Regions from separate parts of the Streptomyces sp. NPDC039423 genome, predicted to be linked through region 2. Evidence: riboswitches for the same ligand, from Rfam matches in the RefSeq annotation. Region 2 holds a riboswitch; each other region holds the start of a gene.
The links. A riboswitch is a leader RNA that binds a small molecule or an ion and turns the genes downstream of it on or off. The one in region 2 is predicted to bind cobalamin.
Positions count from the first base shown of each region.

Region 1: it holds a riboswitch for cobalamin, as region 2 does, so the genes downstream of both, ACZ7LK_RS15240 (energy-coupling factor ABC transporter permease) here and ACZ7LK_RS08940 (ribonucleoside-diphosphate reductase subunit alpha) in region 2, are expected to answer to the same signal.
Region 3: it holds a riboswitch for cobalamin, as region 2 does, so the genes downstream of both, cobN (cobaltochelatase subunit CobN) here and ACZ7LK_RS08940 (ribonucleoside-diphosphate reductase subunit alpha) in region 2, are expected to answer to the same signal.

Region 1 is NZ_JBVKAH010000004.1:226,954-232,752, forward strand. It holds gene ACZ7LK_RS15215 (SpoIIE family protein phosphatase) at 1-961, shown strand, start outside; gene ACZ7LK_RS15220 (mycothiol transferase) at 977-1,486, shown strand; gene dhaK (dihydroxyacetone kinase subunit DhaK) at 1,744-2,730, shown strand; gene dhaL (dihydroxyacetone kinase subunit DhaL) at 2,736-3,359, shown strand; gene dhaM (dihydroxyacetone kinase phosphoryl donor subunit DhaM) at 3,356-3,757, shown strand; cobalamin riboswitch at 3,825-4,029, shown strand; gene ACZ7LK_RS15240 (energy-coupling factor ABC transporter permease) at 4,060-4,743, shown strand; gene ACZ7LK_RS15245 (energy-coupling factor ABC transporter substrate-binding protein) at 4,740-5,192, shown strand; gene cbiQ (cobalt ECF transporter T component CbiQ) at 5,199-5,799, shown strand, end outside.
Region 2 is NZ_JBVKAH010000002.1:634,361-640,159, reverse strand. It holds gene mctP (monocarboxylate uptake permease MctP) at 1-730, shown strand, start outside; gene ACZ7LK_RS08945 (GNAT family N-acetyltransferase) at 806-1,309, shown strand; cobalamin riboswitch at 1,363-1,485, shown strand; gene ACZ7LK_RS08940 (ribonucleoside-diphosphate reductase subunit alpha) at 1,625-3,982, shown strand; gene ACZ7LK_RS08935 (ribonucleotide-diphosphate reductase subunit beta) at 3,982-4,998, shown strand; gene ACZ7LK_RS08930 (hypothetical protein) at 5,012-5,200, opposite strand; gene ACZ7LK_RS08925 (helix-turn-helix domain-containing protein) at 5,294-5,799, shown strand, end outside.
Region 3 is NZ_JBVKAH010000008.1:119,232-125,030, reverse strand. It holds gene ACZ7LK_RS24750 (SDR family oxidoreductase) at 1-332, opposite strand, end outside; gene ACZ7LK_RS24745 (GNAT family N-acetyltransferase) at 346-1,044, opposite strand; gene cobN (cobaltochelatase subunit CobN) at 1,041-4,685, opposite strand; cobalamin riboswitch at 4,722-4,852, opposite strand; gene ACZ7LK_RS24735 (cobalamin biosynthesis protein CobG) at 4,864-5,799, shown strand, end outside.

The DNA of each region.
Region 1 (5,799 bases), on a different contig from region 2:
TACCGCCGTGCACAACTTCTCCACCCTCGACCAGCCGCCCGACGAACTGCTGGGGCACCTGGACGAGCTGGTCACCCACATCGACGCGAACGAGGCCGTCGAGGAGGAGCGGGACGGCCAGGGCATCACCGGCGCCACCTGCCTGTACGCGATCTACGACCCGGTGTCCGGGCGGGTCACCGCCGCCACGGCCGGCCATCCGCTGCCCGCGGTGGTCCTGCCGGACGGGAACGTGTCCTTCCTGCCCGTCCCGGTCTCACCGCCGCTGGGCCTGGGTGCCGGACTGCCGTTCGAGACCGCCGAGGCGTCCCTCCCCGAGGGGTCGACGCTGGTGCTCTACACCGACGGGCTGATCGAGGAGCGGGGCCGCGACCTGGACGCCGGTCTGGAGGCGCTGCGCGGCGCGCTGGCGGCGACCGGCCGTACCCCGGAGGACACCTGCGCCGCGGTCGTGGAGGCCATGCTGCCCGCCCAGCCCGGCGACGACATCGCGCTGCTGGTGGCCCGTACCCACCGCCTCGACCCGTCGGACTTCGCCCGGTGGGACGTCCCCCGGGACCCGGCCGCGGTGGCACCGGTGCGCGCCGCGTGCGCCCGCCGCCTGGCGGACTGGGGCCTGGGCGACATCAGCTTCAACACCGAACTGATCCTCAGCGAGCTGATCACCAATGCCATCCGCTACGGCGGCGACCCGATCAGCGTGCGGCTGCTCCGCGGCCGCAGCCTGATCTGCGAGGTCTTCGACGGCAGCAGCACCTCGCCCCACCTGCGCCGTGCGAAGACCACCGACGAGGGCGGCCGCGGCCTGTTCCTGGTCGCCCGGTACGCCGAGCGCTGGGGTACCCGGTACACCCCGGAGGGCAAGGTCATCTGGACGGAGCAGTCCCTCCAGGCGACGGCCGCGGACCCGGCGGCGACCGGCGACGAGCTGCTCGACCAGTGGAGCGACGACACATGGTGAAAGGCGGTGCGCACGATGAACGGCGCGGGTGTGCTGGTGGACGGATTCGGGCGGGTGCGGGAGGCCGTGCACGACGCGGTCGGGGGGCTCTCGCCGGAGCTGCTGCACGCGCGGCTGGACCCGGGGGCCAACACCATCGCCTGGCTCGTCTGGCACCTCACCCGCATCCAGGACGATCACGTGGCCGGCGTCGCCGGCGAGGAGCAGCTCTGGCTGTCGGAGGGATGGGCGGACCGGTTCGGCCTGCCGTTCCCGGCGACGGCGACGGGCTACGGGCACACCGCCGAGGAGGTCGGGTCGGTACGGGTGCGGACGCCGGCGCTCCTGCCGGATTACTACGACGCCGTCCACGAACGGACCGTCGGATTCGTCCGGACCCTCCGTGACGCCGACCTGGACCGCGTCGTGGACACCTCCTGGTCGCCCCCGGTCACCCTGGGCGTGCGCCTGGTCAGTGTCGTGGCGGAGGACCTCCAGCACGCGGGACAGGCCGCGTTCCTCCGGGGCTGCCTGGAGCGCCGTTGACGCCGCGCGCACGCTCCGGCGCCGGAGCGACGCCTACGGGGACGCGTCGGGGGCCGTGCCCGGGGACGCGTCGGGGCCGTGCCCGGGGACGCGGCGGGGACGCCTCGGGGGCCGTGTCCGGCGCGATCCGGTCCGATGCGCCCCGCCGTGCCGTCACCGCCCCGATACTGGGCCGGACGGCCCGTCACCGGGGTGCCGGGAGGGCGGCCGGCAGCCAGGACCACCTGCTCGCACCAAGCTGGGAGGCACCATTGAGAATGCTGATCAACGTACCCGAGACCGTGGTCGCCGACGCGTTGCGCGGGATCGCGGCCGCACATCCGGAGCTCACCGTGGACGTGGAGCACCGGGTCGTCGTCCGGCGGGACGCGCCGGTCGCCGGGCAGGTGGCGCTGGTGTCCGGGGGCGGGTCCGGTCACGAGCCGCTGCACGCCGGGTTCGTGGGGCCGGGGATGCTGTCGGCCGCCTGCCCCGGTGAGGTGTTCACCAGCCCCGTGCCGGACCAGGTGGTACGGGCGGCGGCGGCCGTGGACAGTGGGCGCGGGGTGCTCTTCGTCGTCAAGAACTACACCGGTGACGTGCTGAACTTCGAGATGGCCGCCGAGCTCGCCGAGGACGAGGGCGTCCAGGTGGCGAAGGTCGTCGTGGACGACGACGTGGCCGTCGCCGACAGCACGTTCACCGCCGGACGGCGCGGGACGGGGGCCACGCTGTTCGTGGAGAAGATCGCCGGCGCGGCGGCCGAGGAGGGTGCGCCGCTGGAGCGGGTGGAGGCGATCGCCCGCCGGGTGAACGCGAGCGCGCGCAGTTTCGGGGTGGCGCTCAGCGCCTGCACCACCCCCGCGAAGGGCAGCCCCACGTTCGACCTGCCGCCGGGCGAACTGGAGCTGGGCATCGGCATCCACGGCGAGCCGGGCCGGGAGCGGCGGCCCATGATGACCTCCCGCGAGATCGCCGACTTCGCGGTCGACGCCGTCCTGGAGGACCTGCGGCCCGGCGGTCCGGTGCTGGTGCTGGTCAACGGCATGGGGGCGACACCGCTGCTGGAGCTGTACGGGTTCAACGCCGAGGTCCAGCGCGTGCTGGGCGAGCGGGGCGTTCCCGTGGCCCGTACGCTCGTCGGCAACTACGTGACCTCGCTCGACATGGCCGGGTGCTCCGTGACCCTGTGCCGGGCCGACGAGGAACTGCTGCGACTGTGGGACGCGCCGGTGCGGACCGCCGCGCTCCGCTGGGGACGGTGAGGGGCGTGCTCGACGCGGACTTCTTCCGGCGCTGGCTGACCGGGGCGGCGGCCGCCGTGGACCGGGAGGCCGGCCGGCTCACCGAGCTGGACGCGGCGATCGGCGACGCCGACCACGGCGCCAATCTGCGACGCGGTTTCGCCGCGGTGGTCACGGCCCTGGAGGACGAGCGGCCCGGGACACCGGGGGCCGTGCTCACCCTCGCCGGGCGGCAGCTCATCTCCACGGTCGGCGGCGCGTCGGGGCCGTTGTACGGGACGCTGCTGCGGCGCACGGGCAAGGCTCTGGGCGACGCCGCCGAGGTGGCGCCGGTGCAACTGGCCGAGGCGCTGCGGGTGGGCGTGGCGGCGGTGGCGCAGCTCGGCGGGGCGAAGGCCGGGGACAAGACGATGCTGGACGCGCTGGAGCCGGCCGTCGAGGCACTGGCCGAGTCGCTCGGCGAGTCGCTCCCGGCGGCGGCGGAGGCGGCGGACCGGGGCGCCCTGGGGACCGTGCCGATGCGGGCCCGCAAGGGCAGGGCCAGTTACCTGGGTGAGCGCAGCGAGGGGCACCAGGACCCGGGGGCGACGTCCTCCGCCCTGCTGTTCGCGGCGCTCGCCGAGGCGGGGGCGGAGCGGGGCGGCCGGTGAGCGGGCAGGTGGGTGTGGTCCTGGTCTCGCACAGCGCGGCGGTGGCGTCCTCCGTGGCCGAGCTGGCGCGGGGCCTGGCCGGCGGCGGCACCGCGCCGGTGGCGGCCGCGGGCGGCACCCCGGACGGGGGGCTCGGCACCAGCGCGGAGCTGATCACGCGGGCGGCGACGGCGGTCGACGGCGGTGCGGGGGTGGCCGTCCTGGTGGACCTGGGAAGCGCCGTCCTGACGGTGAAGGCCCTGCTCGCGGAGGGGGACGAGCTGCCCGAGGGCACCCGGCTGGTGGACGCGCCGTTCGTGGAGGGGGCCGTGGCGGCGGTGGTCACCGCGTCGGCGGGCGGTGACCTGGACGCGGTGGTGGCGGCGGCGTCCGAGGCGTACGGCTACCGCAAGGAATGAGGTGTGCCCCGCGGGTGGAGCCGGGCCGTGCGCCGACGCGCGGCTTGTGATGTACCTGGTCAACGCACTACTGTCGCAGGGCCTTGGTGTACGGGAAACCGGTGCGGTACCGGTGCGGCCCTCGCCACTGTGATCGGGAAGTCCGGCTCCACTCCCGGGGGACCACCTCGGGAAGCCACTGGAACGTCGCGGGGAACCGCGTCGTCCGGGAAGGCGGAGCCGCGGCGGCATGACCCGTCAGCCAGGAGACCGGCCAGGGCGCGTTGTCCATCCACGAGGTGCTGGAGAGGGTCTCCTTCCATATGCATATCGCCGAGGGCTATCTGCCCCCCGTGCACGCGGCCGCCTGGAGCGTCGCGGCCGCCCCCTTCGTCGTCCACGGGGTCAGGGCCCTGACCCGTGAGGTCAAGGCCAATCCGGAATCGACCCTTCTGCTCGGTGCGTCCGGCGCCTTCACGTTTGTGCTGTCCGCCCTGAAACTGCCCTCCGTGACGGGCAGTTGCTCCCACCCGACCGGCACGGGGCTGGGCGCGATCCTGTTCCGGCCGCCGATCATGGCGGTGCTGGGCACCATCACGCTGCTGTTCCAGGCGCTGTTGCTGGCCCACGGCGGCCTGACGACCCTGGGCGCCAACGCGTTCTCCATGGCGATCGTCGGTCCGTGGGCCGGCTACGGGACGTACCGGCTGCTGCGCCGTTTCGAGGTGCCGCTGATGGTGAGCGTGTTCTTCGGGGCCTTCGTCGCCGACCTGTCCACGTACTGCGTCACCAGCGTGCAGCTCGCGCTGGCGTTCCCGGACCCCAGCAGCGGGGTGGCCGGCGCGCTGGCCAAGTTCGGCGGCATCTTCGCGATCACTCAGGTTCCGCTGGCGGTCAGCGAGGGGCTGCTCACCGTGCTGGTGATGCGGCTGCTGATGCAGTCCAGCAAGGGTGATCTGGCACGGCTCGGCGTCGTGTCCGCGAACAAGGAGGCCGTGGCCCGATGAGCCGTAACGCCAGGATCAACTCGCTGCTGCTGCTCGTCGTGGTCGCGCTGGCCGTCCTGCCGCTGGCCCTGGGCATGGGCGACCACAAGGAGGAGCCGTTCACGGGCGCCGACGGGCAGGCGGAGACGGCGATCACCGAGTCCCACCCGGACTACGAGCCGTGGTTCACCCCGCTGTACGAGCCGCCGTCCGGCGAGATCGAGTCGGCGCTGTTCTCGCTCCAGGCCGCCCTGGGCGCCGGTGTACTGGCCTACTACTTCGGTCTGCGGCGCGGCCGCCGGCAGGGCGAGGCCCGGGCACGGGCGGGGTCCCCCGGCGGGGACGCCCCGGCGGCGGACACCCCGGGTACCCCGGACACCCCGGGCACTCCCGGCACCCCGGACGCGGCACCGGCCGACGCGGTCGGCGCGGGTGGCTCCGGGGCCGACGCGCCGCGGACGCCGGCGTAACCGCCGGTGCTGCCGATCGACGCGGCGGCGCACAGCAGTCGCTGGCGCCGCCGCCATCCGTGCGAGAAGGCCGCGCTGGGCTTCGGCCTGACGCTGCTGGCCGTGTGCCTGCCGCCGTGGCCGGGGGCCGCGCTGGTCGCCTCCGCGACCCTCGTGGTGCTGCTCGGCCCGGCCGGGGTCCCGCCGCGCCGGCTGTGGCGGGCGTGGCGCGTCCCGCTCGGCTTCTGTGTGACGGGCGCGCTGCCCCTGCTGTTCCAGGTCGGCGGGGCGGAGGGGTTCGTCACGCTCGCGCCCGACGGGCCGGCGCACGCCGGGCGCCTGCTGCTGCGCACGTCGGCGGCCTCGATGGGCGTGCTGCTGTTCGCGTTCACCACCCCGGTGTCCGACGTGCTGCCCCGGCTGGTCCGGGCGGGCGTCCCGGCGCCGGTCGTCGACGTGGCGCTGGTGATGTACCGGATCAGCTTCCTGCTGCTGGACGCGGTCCGGCGGATCCGGGAGGCGCAGGCGGCGCGGCTCGGGCTGACGAGCCGGGCGGCCACCTGGCGCTCCCTGGCGGGCCTGGGCGCGACCGCGTTCGTGCGCGCCTTCGACCGGGCGGCGCGGCTCC
Region 2 (5,799 bases):
GATGCTGGGCCTGCTGGCCCTGCTGGGCTTCATGGCGATCGCGGCCGGCGTGAAGGTGCAGAACGGCCAGCTCGCCATCCCGCAGCTGTTCGAGGACATGTTCCCGGACTGGTTCACGGGCGTCGCCTTCGCGGCCATCGGCATCGGCGCGCTGGTCCCGGCGGCCATCATGTCGATCGCCGCCGCCAACCTGTTCACCCGCAACATCTACAAGGACTTCCTGAAGCCGGACGCCACGCCGGAGCAGGAGACCAAGGTGTCCAAGCTGGTGTCGCTGCTGGTCAAGGTGGGCGCGCTGGCCTTCGTGCTCACCATGGACAAGACGGTCGCCATCAACTTCCAGCTCCTCGGCGGCATCTGGATCCTCCAGACCCTGCCGGCGCTGGTGGGCGGCCTGTTCACCCGGTGGTTCCACCGCTGGGCGCTGCTGGCCGGCTGGGCGGTCGGCATGGTCTACGGCACGGCGGCGGCGTACGGCGTCGCCAGCCCGACCCAGAAGCACTTCGGCGGCTCGTCCGCCGAGATCCCGGGCATCGGCGAGATCGGCTACATCGGTCTGACGGCGTTCGTCCTCAACGCCCTGGTCGTGGTGGTCCTGACGTTCGTGCTCCGGGCGACCAACGCGCCGGACGGCGTCGACGAGACGTCCCCCGGGGACTACACGGCCGACGCGGGCGACCCTGGCGTGAAGGTGGAGCTCCCTCCGGCCACGGCGGGCGCCGGGCACTGACCCATCCGCGTACGAGGGCCGTCGTGCCTCCCCCGGTGGGGGCACGGCGGCCCGTTCGTTGTGCACTCTGGCCCCATGGACATCACCATCAGGGCGGTACGGCCGGAAGAACACGAGGCGCTCGCCGACGTCACGGCCCAGGCCTACCTCGGCGACGGGTTGCTGGCCTTCGGGGAGAGCGACGAGTACCTGATCGAGCTGCGGGACGTGGCCGGGCGCGCCGCGCGGGCCGAGGTGCTGGTCGCGGTCGCGGAGGACGAACGGGTGCTCGGGGGCGTGACGTTCGTCCCCCGGGGCGGCGGTCCGTGGGGCGGGCACGCGCGGGACGGGGAGGCGGAGTTCCGGATGCTGGCGGTGGCGCGGGCGGCCCGGCGGCGCGGCGCGGGCGAGGCGCTCGTACGGGCGTGCGTGGAGCGGGCGCGGGAGGTGGAGGGGTGCCGGCGGCTGGTGGTGTCCTCGTGGCAGTCCATGCGGGCGGCGCACCGGATCTGTGAGCGGCTGGGGTTCGACCGGACCCCGGAACGGGACTGGCAGGCCGCTCCGGGCGTCACGCTCCGCACCTACGCCGTGGAACTCTGAGCCCCGGTCGACACAACATGTGGGGGGTGCCTCAATCGGCGCCCCCCACATGTATGCTCGTCCTCGCTGTCGCCGCAGGGGAATCCGGTGCAATTCCGGAACTGTCCCGCAACGGTGTGTTGGTGTGCCTATGGGTACGTACGAGTCCGAAGACCTGCCGACAGCGCGCCCGGACCGTCCGGCCCGGGTGCCCAGACGTCCGGGCCTCGCGGAGTGGGCCGGTGGACGCGGTGCCCTGCGCCCCCGTACCCGGGCGTGCCCGCTCCCCTGCCCGCGCCGCCGGTGGCCCCGAGCCGAGCGAGGGAGAGCCCCCACGTGACCATCGCGCCAGCCGATCCGGTTTCAGCGATCGAGAGCGACGGAAACGACGGACCCGGGACCGTACTGCTGCGGACCCTGACCGACCTCACCGCCGATCTGCCCGACACCGACCCCGGCCGGGTCGCCGCCGCCGCGCTGCGCGGCCGGCACGCCGGGTCCGACGAGGCGGAGCTGCGGGAGCTCGCCACCGAGGCGGCCGCCGGTCTGATCGCCGAGGACCCGGCGTACTCCCGGCTCGCGGCGCGGCTGCTGGCCCGGACCATCGCGGAGGAGGCGGCGGGGCAGGGCGCGGTGGCGTTCTCGGCGTCGGTGGCCGTCGGGCACCGGGAGGGCCTGATCGCGGACCGCACGGCCGCGTTCGTCTCGCTCCACGCGGACCGGATGGACGCGCTGGTCGACCCGGCCGGGGACGACCGGTTCGGCTACTTCGGGCTGCGGACGCTGTACTCGCGCTACCTTCTCCGCCACCCGCTCACCCGCAAGGTGATCGAGACGCCCCAGCACTTCATGCTGCGGGTGGCGGCGGGCCTCGCCGAGGACGACTCGGTGCGCGCCCTGGACGAGGTCGCGGCGCTGTACGGGCTGATGAGCCGGCTGGACTACCTGCCCTCCTCCCCCACGCTGTTCAACTCCGGCACGCGACACCCGCAGATGTCCTCGTGCTACCTGCTGGACTCCCCGCTGGACGAGCTGGACTCCATCTACGACCGCTACCACCAGGTCGCGCGGCTGTCGAAGCACGCGGGCGGCATCGGCCTGTCGTACTCCCGCATCCGGGCGCGCGGTTCGCTGATCCGGGGCACCAACGGGCACTCCAACGGCATCGTGCCGTTCCTGAAGACGCTGGACGCCTCGGTGGCGGCGGTGAACCAGGGCGGGCGGCGCAAGGGCGCGGCGGCGGTGTACCTGGAGACGTGGCACGCCGACATCGAGGAGTTCCTGGAGCTTCGGGACAACACCGGTGAGGACGCCCGGCGCACCCACAACCTGAACCTGGCGCACTGGGTCCCCGACGAGTTCATGCGCCGGGTCGACGCCGACGCCGAGTGGTCGCTGTTCTCGCCGGCCGACGTGCCGGAACTGGTCGACCTGTGGGGCGAGGCGTTCGACGCCGCCTACCGCGCCGCCGAGGCGAAGGGCCTGGCCCGCAAGACCATGCCCGCCCGGGACCTGTACGGCCGGATGATGCGGACCCTGGCGCAGACCGGCAACGGCTGGATGACGTTCAAGGACGCCTCCAACCGCACGGCCAACCAGACGGCGCAGCCGGGCCACACGGTCCACTCCTCGAACCTGTGCACCGAGATCCTGGAGGTCACGGACGACGGGGAGACCGCCGTCTGCAACCTGGGCTCGGTGAACCTCGGCGCGTTCGTCAGCGGCGGCGACCTCGACTGGGAGCGGCTGGACGCGACCGTCCGCACGGCCGTCACGTTCCTGGACCGGGTCGTCGACATCAACTTCTACCCGACCGAGCAGGCCGGGCGCTCCAACGCGAAGTGGCGGCCGGTGGGCCTGGGCGCGATGGGCCTCCAGGACGTGTTCTTCCAGCTCGGGCTGCCGTTCGACTCGCCCGCGGCCAGGGCCCTGTCGACGCGTATCGCCGAGCGGATCATGCTGGCCGCGTACGAGGCGTCCGCCGACCTCGCCGAGCGCAACGGCCCGCTGCCGGCCTGGGAGAAGACCCGTACCGCGCGCGGGGTGCTGCACCCCGACCACTACGACGTCGAGCTGAACTGGCCGGAGCGGTGGGAGGCGCTGCGCGCCCGCATCGCCGAGGTCGGCATGCGCAACTCGCTGCTGCTGGCCATCGCGCCGACGGCGACGATCGCCTCGATCGCGGGCGTGTACGAGTGCATCGAGCCGCAGGTGTCCAACCTGTTCAAGCGCGAGACGCTGTCGGGCGAGTTCCTCCAGGTCAACTCCTACCTGGTGGCCGAGCTGAAGCGGCTCGGCGTGTGGGACGCGAAGACCCGTGAGGCGCTGCGCGAGTCCAGCGGCTCGGTCCAGGGCTTCACCTGGATCCCGGCCGAGGTGCGCGAGCTGTACCGGACGGCGTGGGAGATCCCGCAGCGCGGCCTGATCGACATGGCGGCGGCCCGTACGCCGTTCCTGGACCAGTCGCAGTCGCTGAACCTGTTCCTGGAGACGCCGACCATCGGCAAGCTGTCGTCGATGTACGCGTACGCCTGGAAGCAGGGCCTGAAGACGACGTACTACCTGCGCTCGCGCCCGGCGACCCGGATCGCCCGCGCGGCCCGGGCGTCCGTCCCCGTCCCCGCGCAGGTGACCCCGGAGGACGCGGTCGCCTGCTCCCTTGAGAACCCCGAGTCCTGCGAGGCCTGCCAGTGATGTCCGCTTCCCCCGAGAAGAACCTGCTCGACCCGGGTTTCGAACTGACCCTCCGCCCGATGCGCTACCCGGACTTCTACGAGCGCTACCGGGACGCCATCAAGAACACCTGGACGGTGGAGGAGGTCGACCTCCACTCCGACGTGGCGGACCTCGCCAAGCTGACGCCCGGTGAGCAGCACCTGATCGGCCGGCTGGTCGCGTTCTTCGCGACCGGTGACTCGATCGTGGCGAACAACCTGGTGCTGACGCTGTACAAGCACATCAACTCCCCCGAGGCGCGGCTGTACCTGTCGCGGCAGCTCTTCGAGGAGGCCGTGCACGTCCAGTTCTACCTGACGCTGCTGGACACCTACCTGCCCGATCCGAAGGACCGGGCGGCGGCGTTCGACGCCGTGGAGAACATCCCCTCCATCCGGGAGAAGGCGCAGTTCTGCTTCCGCTGGATGGACTCGGTGGAGAAGATCGAGCGGCTGGAGACGAAGGCCGACCGGCGCCGCTTCCTGCTGAACCTGATCTGCTTCGCCGCCTGCATCGAGGGTCTGTTCTTCTACGGCGCCTTCGCGTACGTGTACTGGTTCCGCTCGCGCGGTCTGCTGCACGGCCTGGCGACCGGCACCAACTGGGTGTTCCGCGACGAGACGATGCACATGAACTTCGCGTTCGAGGTCGTGGACACCGTCCGCAAGGAGGAGCCGGACCTCTTCGACGACGCGCTCCAGCAGCAGGTCACCGACATGCTGCGGGAGGCCGTCGAGGCGGAGCTCCAGTTCGGCCGCGACCTGTGCGGTGACGGCCTGCCGGGCATGAACACCGAGTCGATGCGGCAGTACCTGGAGTGCGTGGCCGACCAGCGCCTGACGCGTCTGGGCTTCGCCCCGGTGTACGGCTCGGAGAACCCGTTCTCCTTCATGGAGCTCCAGGGCGTCCAGGAGCTGACGAACTTCTTCGAGCGCCGCCCGTCCGCCTACCAGGTGGCGGTGGAGGGCTCGGTCGACCTCGACGAGGACTTCTAGGAGGTCTTGTCGATCAGACCGGTCGTGCGCCGAGCGTCGCCGCGGGCCCGGGTGAGGGTCCGCGGCGACGGGTGTCCGCCGGGCGCCGCGGCCCGCGCAACTGGCGGTCGACGGCGCGCTCCCGGGCGTGCCCGACGAGCGAGGGCAGGGCGAGAAGGACGAAGAGGGCGACGGGGACGAAGGCGTTCAGGACCGTTGTCATGTCCTCCACTGTCGTCCTCGCGGCGGGAAAAGATCAGTGGCAGGACTGTCACCGACCATCGAATTACTGCCAGGGCCGTGCCATGCTCGTCGCATGCTGAGGAATGTGGCGGCCGTCCTGCTGGACGGCGTGAACCCCTTCGAACTCGGGGTGGTCTGCGAGGTCTTCGGCCTCGACCGGAGCGACGACGGGCTGCCCGTCCACGACTTCGCCGTGGTGTCCGCCGAGGGCCCCCGGCTGCGCACGCACGCCGGTTTCACGATCGGGACGGAGCACGGTCTCGAACGGCTGGCGGAGGCGGACCTGGTCGCGGTTCCCGCGGGCGGCCGCTATGCGCAGCGCCCCTACCCCGAGCCCCTGCTCGCGGCCCTGCGCGACGCCGTCGACCGCGGGGCGCGGGTGCTGTCCGTCTGCACCGGCGCCTTCGTGCTGGGCGCGGCCGGGCTGCTGGACGGCCGCCGCTGCACGACGCACTGGCGGCAAGCGGCCGAGCTGGCCCGGCGCCACCCGCGGGCGCTGGTGGACCCCGACGTGCTGTACGTCGACGACGGCCCGGTCATCACCTCGGCGGGTACGGCCGCCGGAGTCGACGCCTGTCT
Region 3 (5,799 bases), on a different contig from region 2:
GCCTGCGGGGCGGCCCCCAGGAACGACACGTACACGATCCGCCCGACGCCCGCCGCGAGCGCCGCGTCGACCGCCGTGCGGTGCTCCTGGATCCGGTCGGGGCTCTCGTGCGCCGACACCAGGAACAGCGTGTCGGCGCCGTCCAGGGCGCGGCGCATCGCCTCGCCGTCCCCGTACGGCGCGGGCGGCGCCTTCACCGCGTCCGGCAGGTCCGGCAGCCGGCCGGGATCACGGCCGAGCAGCCGGGCCTTGACGCCCTGGTCGGCGAGGCGGCGGGCGACACGGCCGCCGATACGGCCACTCGCCCCGGTCACAGCGATCACGGATGACATACCGGCGAGTGTGTCAGGCGTACACCTCGGTGACCTCCAGCACGCGCGCGGTGATGCGCCCGTCCGGCGTACGCCCCGGGTCGGCCAGGTAGGCGCGGTAGGCGTCCTCGGTCGGGAACCGCACGAGGTGGACCTCCGACAGCCCGTCGGCGGTCCGCAGCCGCCGCTCCAGCCGCCCGCCGTGGCGCGGGAGGAGGGCGAGCGCCTTCTCCTCGTACGCCGTGGCCTCGTCCACCGCGTCGGCCGGGTAGTCCAGGAGCACGGCCAGTTGGAAGGACGGGGCGGGCGGGCCGTCCAGCGGCTTGTAGAAGTGGACGTCCACGTTCCCGCCGGGGAAGCCCTCGGAGCGGCCGGTCTCGACGTAACCGAGGCGCCGGTAGAAGGCGGGCGCCTGGAAGGAGAACGACGACACGATCACGCGGTCGCAGCCGCGCCGCCGCGCCTCCTCCTCCGCCGCGCGCAGCAGCCGCGTCCCGAGCCCGGTGCCGCGCCGGTCCTCGCGGACCCAGACCATGGAGACGCCGGCGAGTCCGCCCCACGTCCAGCCGGTGAGCCCGCCGGTGATCTCGCCCGTCGCGTCGTCGGTGGCGCGCACCGACAGCCCGGCCTCGTCGGAGGCGCCCGTGGCGGCCCGGTTGAAGGCCGTCAGCTCCGCGTCGAGGCGGGCCGCCAGTTCCTTGTCCTCGCCGCCGGCCGTGAGCGTCGTCGTCACTTGTCCTCCAGGTCTCCCTCGGTCTCCAGGAAGACCTGCTTCAGCCGCTCCAGGACCGCCGGGTCGGGCTTCTCCCACATGCCGCGCGACTCGGCCTCCAGCAGCCGCTCGGCGATGCCGTGCAGGGCCCAGGGGTTGGCCTCCTGGAGGAACGCCTTGTTCTCCGGGTCGAGCACGTAGGTCTCGGTGAGCTTGTCGTACATCCAGTCGGCGACGACGCCGGTCGTGGCGTCGTACCCGAAGAGGTAGTCGACGGTCGCTGCCAGTTCGAAGGCGCCCTTGTAGCCGTGGCGGCGCATCGCCTCGATCCAGCGCGGGTTGACCACCCGGGCGCGGAAGACGCGGGAGGTCTCCTCGACGAGGGTGCGGGTGCGGACCGACTCGGGGCGGGTGGAGTCGCCGATGTACGCCTCGGGGGCGGTGCCCTTGAGCGCGCGGACGGTCGCGACCATGCCGCCGTGGTACTGGAAGTAGTCGTCGGAGTCGGCGATGTCGTGCTCGCGGGTGTCGGTGTTCTTGGCCGCCACCGCGATGCGCTTGTACGCCGTCTCCATCTCGTCGCGCGCCGGGCGTCCTTCGAGGCCGCGCCCGTACGCGTAGCCGCCCCAGACCGTGTACACCTCGGCGAGGTCGGCGTCGGTGCGCCAGTCGCGCGAGTCGATGAGCTGGAGGATGCCGGCGCCGTAGGTGCCGGGCCGGGAGCCGAAGATACGGGTGGTGGCGCGGCGTTCGTCGCCGTGCTCGGCGAGGTCGGCCTGGGCGTGGGCGCGGACGAAGTTGTCGTCGGCCGGCTCGTCGAGGGAGGCGGCGAGGCGGACGGCGTCGTCCAGGAGCCCGATGGTGTGCGGGAAGGCGTCCCGGAAGAAGCCCGAGATGCGCAGCGTCACGTCGATCCGGGGCCGGCCCAGCTCGGCGAGCGGGATCGCCTCCAGGCCGGTGACGCGGCGGGAGGCGTCGTCCCAGACGGGGCGGACGCCGAGGAGCGCGAGGGCCTCGGCGACGTCGTCGCCGGCGGTGCGCATGGCGCTGGTGCCCCACAGGGACAGGCCGACGGAGTCGGGCCACGCGCCGTTGTCGTCGCGGTAGCGGGTCAGCAGCGACTCGGCGAGCGCCTGGCCCGTCTCCCACGCGAGGCGGGAGGGGACGGCCTTGGGGTCGACGGAGTAGAAGTTGCGGCCGGTCGGCAGGACGTTGACCAGGCCGCGCAGCGGCGAGCCGGACGGTCCGGCCGGGACGAACCCGCCGTTCAGGGCGTGCACGGCGTGGTCCAGCTCGTCGGTGGTGGCGGCGAGGCGCGGGACGACCTGGCGGGCGGCGAAGTCGAGGACGGCGGCGACGGCGTCGTCGTAGCCCTCGGCGACCGTGGCGACGGCGGCCGGGTTCCAGTCGGCGGCCTCCATGGCCTCCACCAGGGCGCGGGCCTTGGCCTCGGCCTCGTCGGCGCCGGTGCGGGTGGCGGCGGACTCGTCCAGGCCGAGGGCCTCGCGGAGGCCGGGCAGGGACTGGGTGCCGCCCCAGATCTGGCGGGCGCGGAGGATGGACAGGACCAGGTTGACCCGCTCGGGGCCGGTGGGGGCGCCGCCGAGGACGTGCAGCCCGTCACGGATCTGGGCGTCCTTGACCTCGCACAGCCAGCCGTCGACGTGCAGCAGGAAGTCGTCGAACCCGTCGTCGTCCGGGCGGTCCTCCAGACCGAGGTCGTGGTCGAGCTTGGCGGCCTGGATGAGCGTCCAGATCTGGGCGCGGATGGCCGGCAGCTTGGACGGGTCCATGGAGGAGATCTGCGCGTACTCGTCGAGCAACTGCTCCAGGCGGGTGATGTCGCCGTACGACTCGGCGCGGGCCATCGGCGGCACCAGGTGGTCGACGAGCGTGGCGTGCACGCGGCGCTTGGCCTGGGTGCCCTCGCCCGGGTCGTTGACCAGGAACGGGTAGACCAGCGGGATGTCGCCGAGGGCCGCGTCGGGGCCGCAGGCGGCGGACAGGCCGGCGTTCTTGCCGGGCAGCCACTCCAGGTTGCCGTGCTTGCCGAGGTGGACCATCGCGTCGGCGCCGAAGCCGCCGTCCTCGGCGCGGGCGGCGATCCAGCGGTAGGCGGCCAGGTAGTGGTGCGACGGCGGCAGGTCCGGGTCGTGGTAGATCGCGATCGGGTTCTCGCCGAAGCCGCGCGGCGGCTGGATCAGGATGAGGAGGTTCCCGCGCCGCAGGGCGGCGAGGACGATGTCGCCCTCCGGGTTGCGGGAGCGGTCCAGGAACATCTCGCCGGGCGGCGGGCCCCAGTGCCGCTCGACCTGCTCGCGCAGCTCCGCCGGCAGGGCGGCGTACCAGCGCTTGTAGTCGGCGGCCGGGATGCGGACCGGGTTCTTGGCGAGCTGCTCCTCGGTGAGCCAGTCCTGGTCGTGGCCGCCGGCCTCGATCAGGGCGTAGATCAGCTCGTCGCCGTCGCCGGACGCGAGGCCCGGGACGTCCTCGGCGCCGAAGTCGTAGCCCTCCTCGCGGAGCCGGCGCAGCAGTGCCACGGCGGAGGCGGGGGTGTCGAGGCCGACGGCGTTGCCGATGCGGGAGTGCTTGGTGGGGTACGCGGAGAGGACCAGCGCCAGGCGCTTGTCGGCGTTCGGGATGTGCCGCAGCCGGGCGTGCCGGACGGCGATCCCAGCGACGCGGGCGGCGCGCTCGGCGTCGGCGACGTACGCGGGCAGGCCGTCGGCGTCGATCTCCTTGAACGAGAACGGCACGGTGATGAGGCGGCCGTCGAACTCGGGGACGGCGACCTGGCTGGCGGCGTCGAGCGGGGAGAGGCCCTCGTCGTTCTCCTCCCAGGCGGCCCGCGAGCCGGTCAGGCACAGGGCCTGGAGGATCGGCACGTCCAGGGCGGCGAGGGCGCCGGCGTCCCAGGCCTCCTCGTCGCCGCCCGCCTGGGCCTCGGCGGGCTTGGTGCCGCCGGCGGCGAGGACGGTGGTGACGACCGCGTCGGCCGTGCGCAGGCTCTCCAGCAGCTCCGGCTCGGGGGCGCGCAGCGAGGCCACGTACAGCGGGAGGGCCTGGCCGCCGGCGTCCTCGATGGCGTCGCAGAGGGTGGAGACGAAGGCGGTGTTGCCGCTCATGTGGTGGGCGCGGTAGTAGAGCACGGCGACCACGGGGCCGGTGGTGGCGCGCGCGGTGCGCTCCAGGGGGCCCCAGGTGGGGGCGGCGGCCGGGGGCTCGAAGCCGTGGCCGGTGAGCAGGACGGTGTCGGAGAGGAAGCGGGCGAGCTGCTCCAGGTTGTCCGGACCGCCGTGGGCGAGGTAGGCGTGCGCCTCGGCCGCGATGCCGATCGGGACGGTGGAGGTCTCCATGAGCTGGGCGTCGGGGGCCTGTTCGCCGGTGAGGACGACCAGCGGCGTGCCGGTCGCGCGCAGCGCCTGGAGGCCGTCCTCCCAGGCGCGGATGCCGCCGAGGAGGCGTACGACGACGAGGTCGGCCCCGTCGAGGAGGCCCGGGAGGTCGTCCATCGGGAGCCGGGCGGGGTTGGCGAACCGGTACGCGACGGGGCCGCCGGCCGCGCGGGCGCTGAGCAGGTCGGTGTCGGAGTGCGACAGCAGCAGGATCGTCGTGGCGGGCGCCGGGGCGGGCGCCGTCTCGGGCGTGGTCGCGTGCGTCATGACGTGCGCAGGCCTTCCTCGGGGTGTCCGCGCCCCGGGTGGTCGTAGGACGGCGGGAGTTCCTGACTCGTCCGGTTTCCGGCCGGACTCACAGTGGCGGGACCGCGCCGGATTCTCACCGGGCTTCCTCCCTAGGGCCCTGGGACCCTGTGCCGTCTGCATAGTAGAGGCTGCGCGTATGCTCGCCGCCATGCCGCCCAGCTCACCAAATCCCCAGGACCGGGGTGAAGCGCACATACGGGACCGTGTCCGCGAGCGCGGTGACGCGTGCCCCGGTGCGCTCCGGCTGCACCGGGCCGACGACGGGTCGCTGGCCCGGCTCCGCCTCCCCACCGGCGTTCTGACGCCCCGTCAAGTCCTGGCGCTGGCCGACGCGGCGGACCGCCTGGGCGACGGGCACCTCTCCCTCACCTCGCGCGGCAACGTGGAGTTGAGGGGCCTCGGGGAAGGCTGCGGACTCGGGCTGGCGGACCTGCTGCGGGACGCCGGACTGCTGCCGTCCGAACGGCACGAGCGGGTACGGAACATGGTGGTCTCGCCGCTCGCCGGCGCCGGCGTGCAGGCGTGGGCCTCGCGCCTGGACGAGCTGTTGTGCGCCGAGGACTGGACGCCGGAGCTCTCCGGCCGCTTCCTGTTCGCCGTGGACGACGGGCGGGGCGACGTGGCGGGCCTGGCCGCCGATGTGACGTTGCTCGCAGAGCCCGCCGGGACCGGCCTGGTCCGGGTGGGGCGTACGACCCACCGGGTGTCCTCCGCCGACGCGCCCCGCGCCGCGCTCGCGGCGGCCGGGGCGTTCCTGGCGGCGGCCCGCTCGGCCGGCACCGGCGCCTGGCGGGTGCGGGAGCTGCCGGCTGGGCAGGACGTGGACGTGGACGGACACCTGCGCCGGGCCGGCGTCGCGGCGGAGCCCGTACCGGACGCGGCGTTCCCCACGTGCCCCCCGCCCGCGCCCGGAACGGCCGGCGACGGCATGCTGTCCGTCCTGGCCCGCCTCGGCCGGGTGACCACCGCCCAGTTCCGCGCCCTGCTGCCCGCCGGGGAGGTGCGGGTCACCCCGTGGCGCGGGTTCGTCCTGCCCGGCTTCACCGACCCGGCGGCGGCCCGCGAGCGGCTG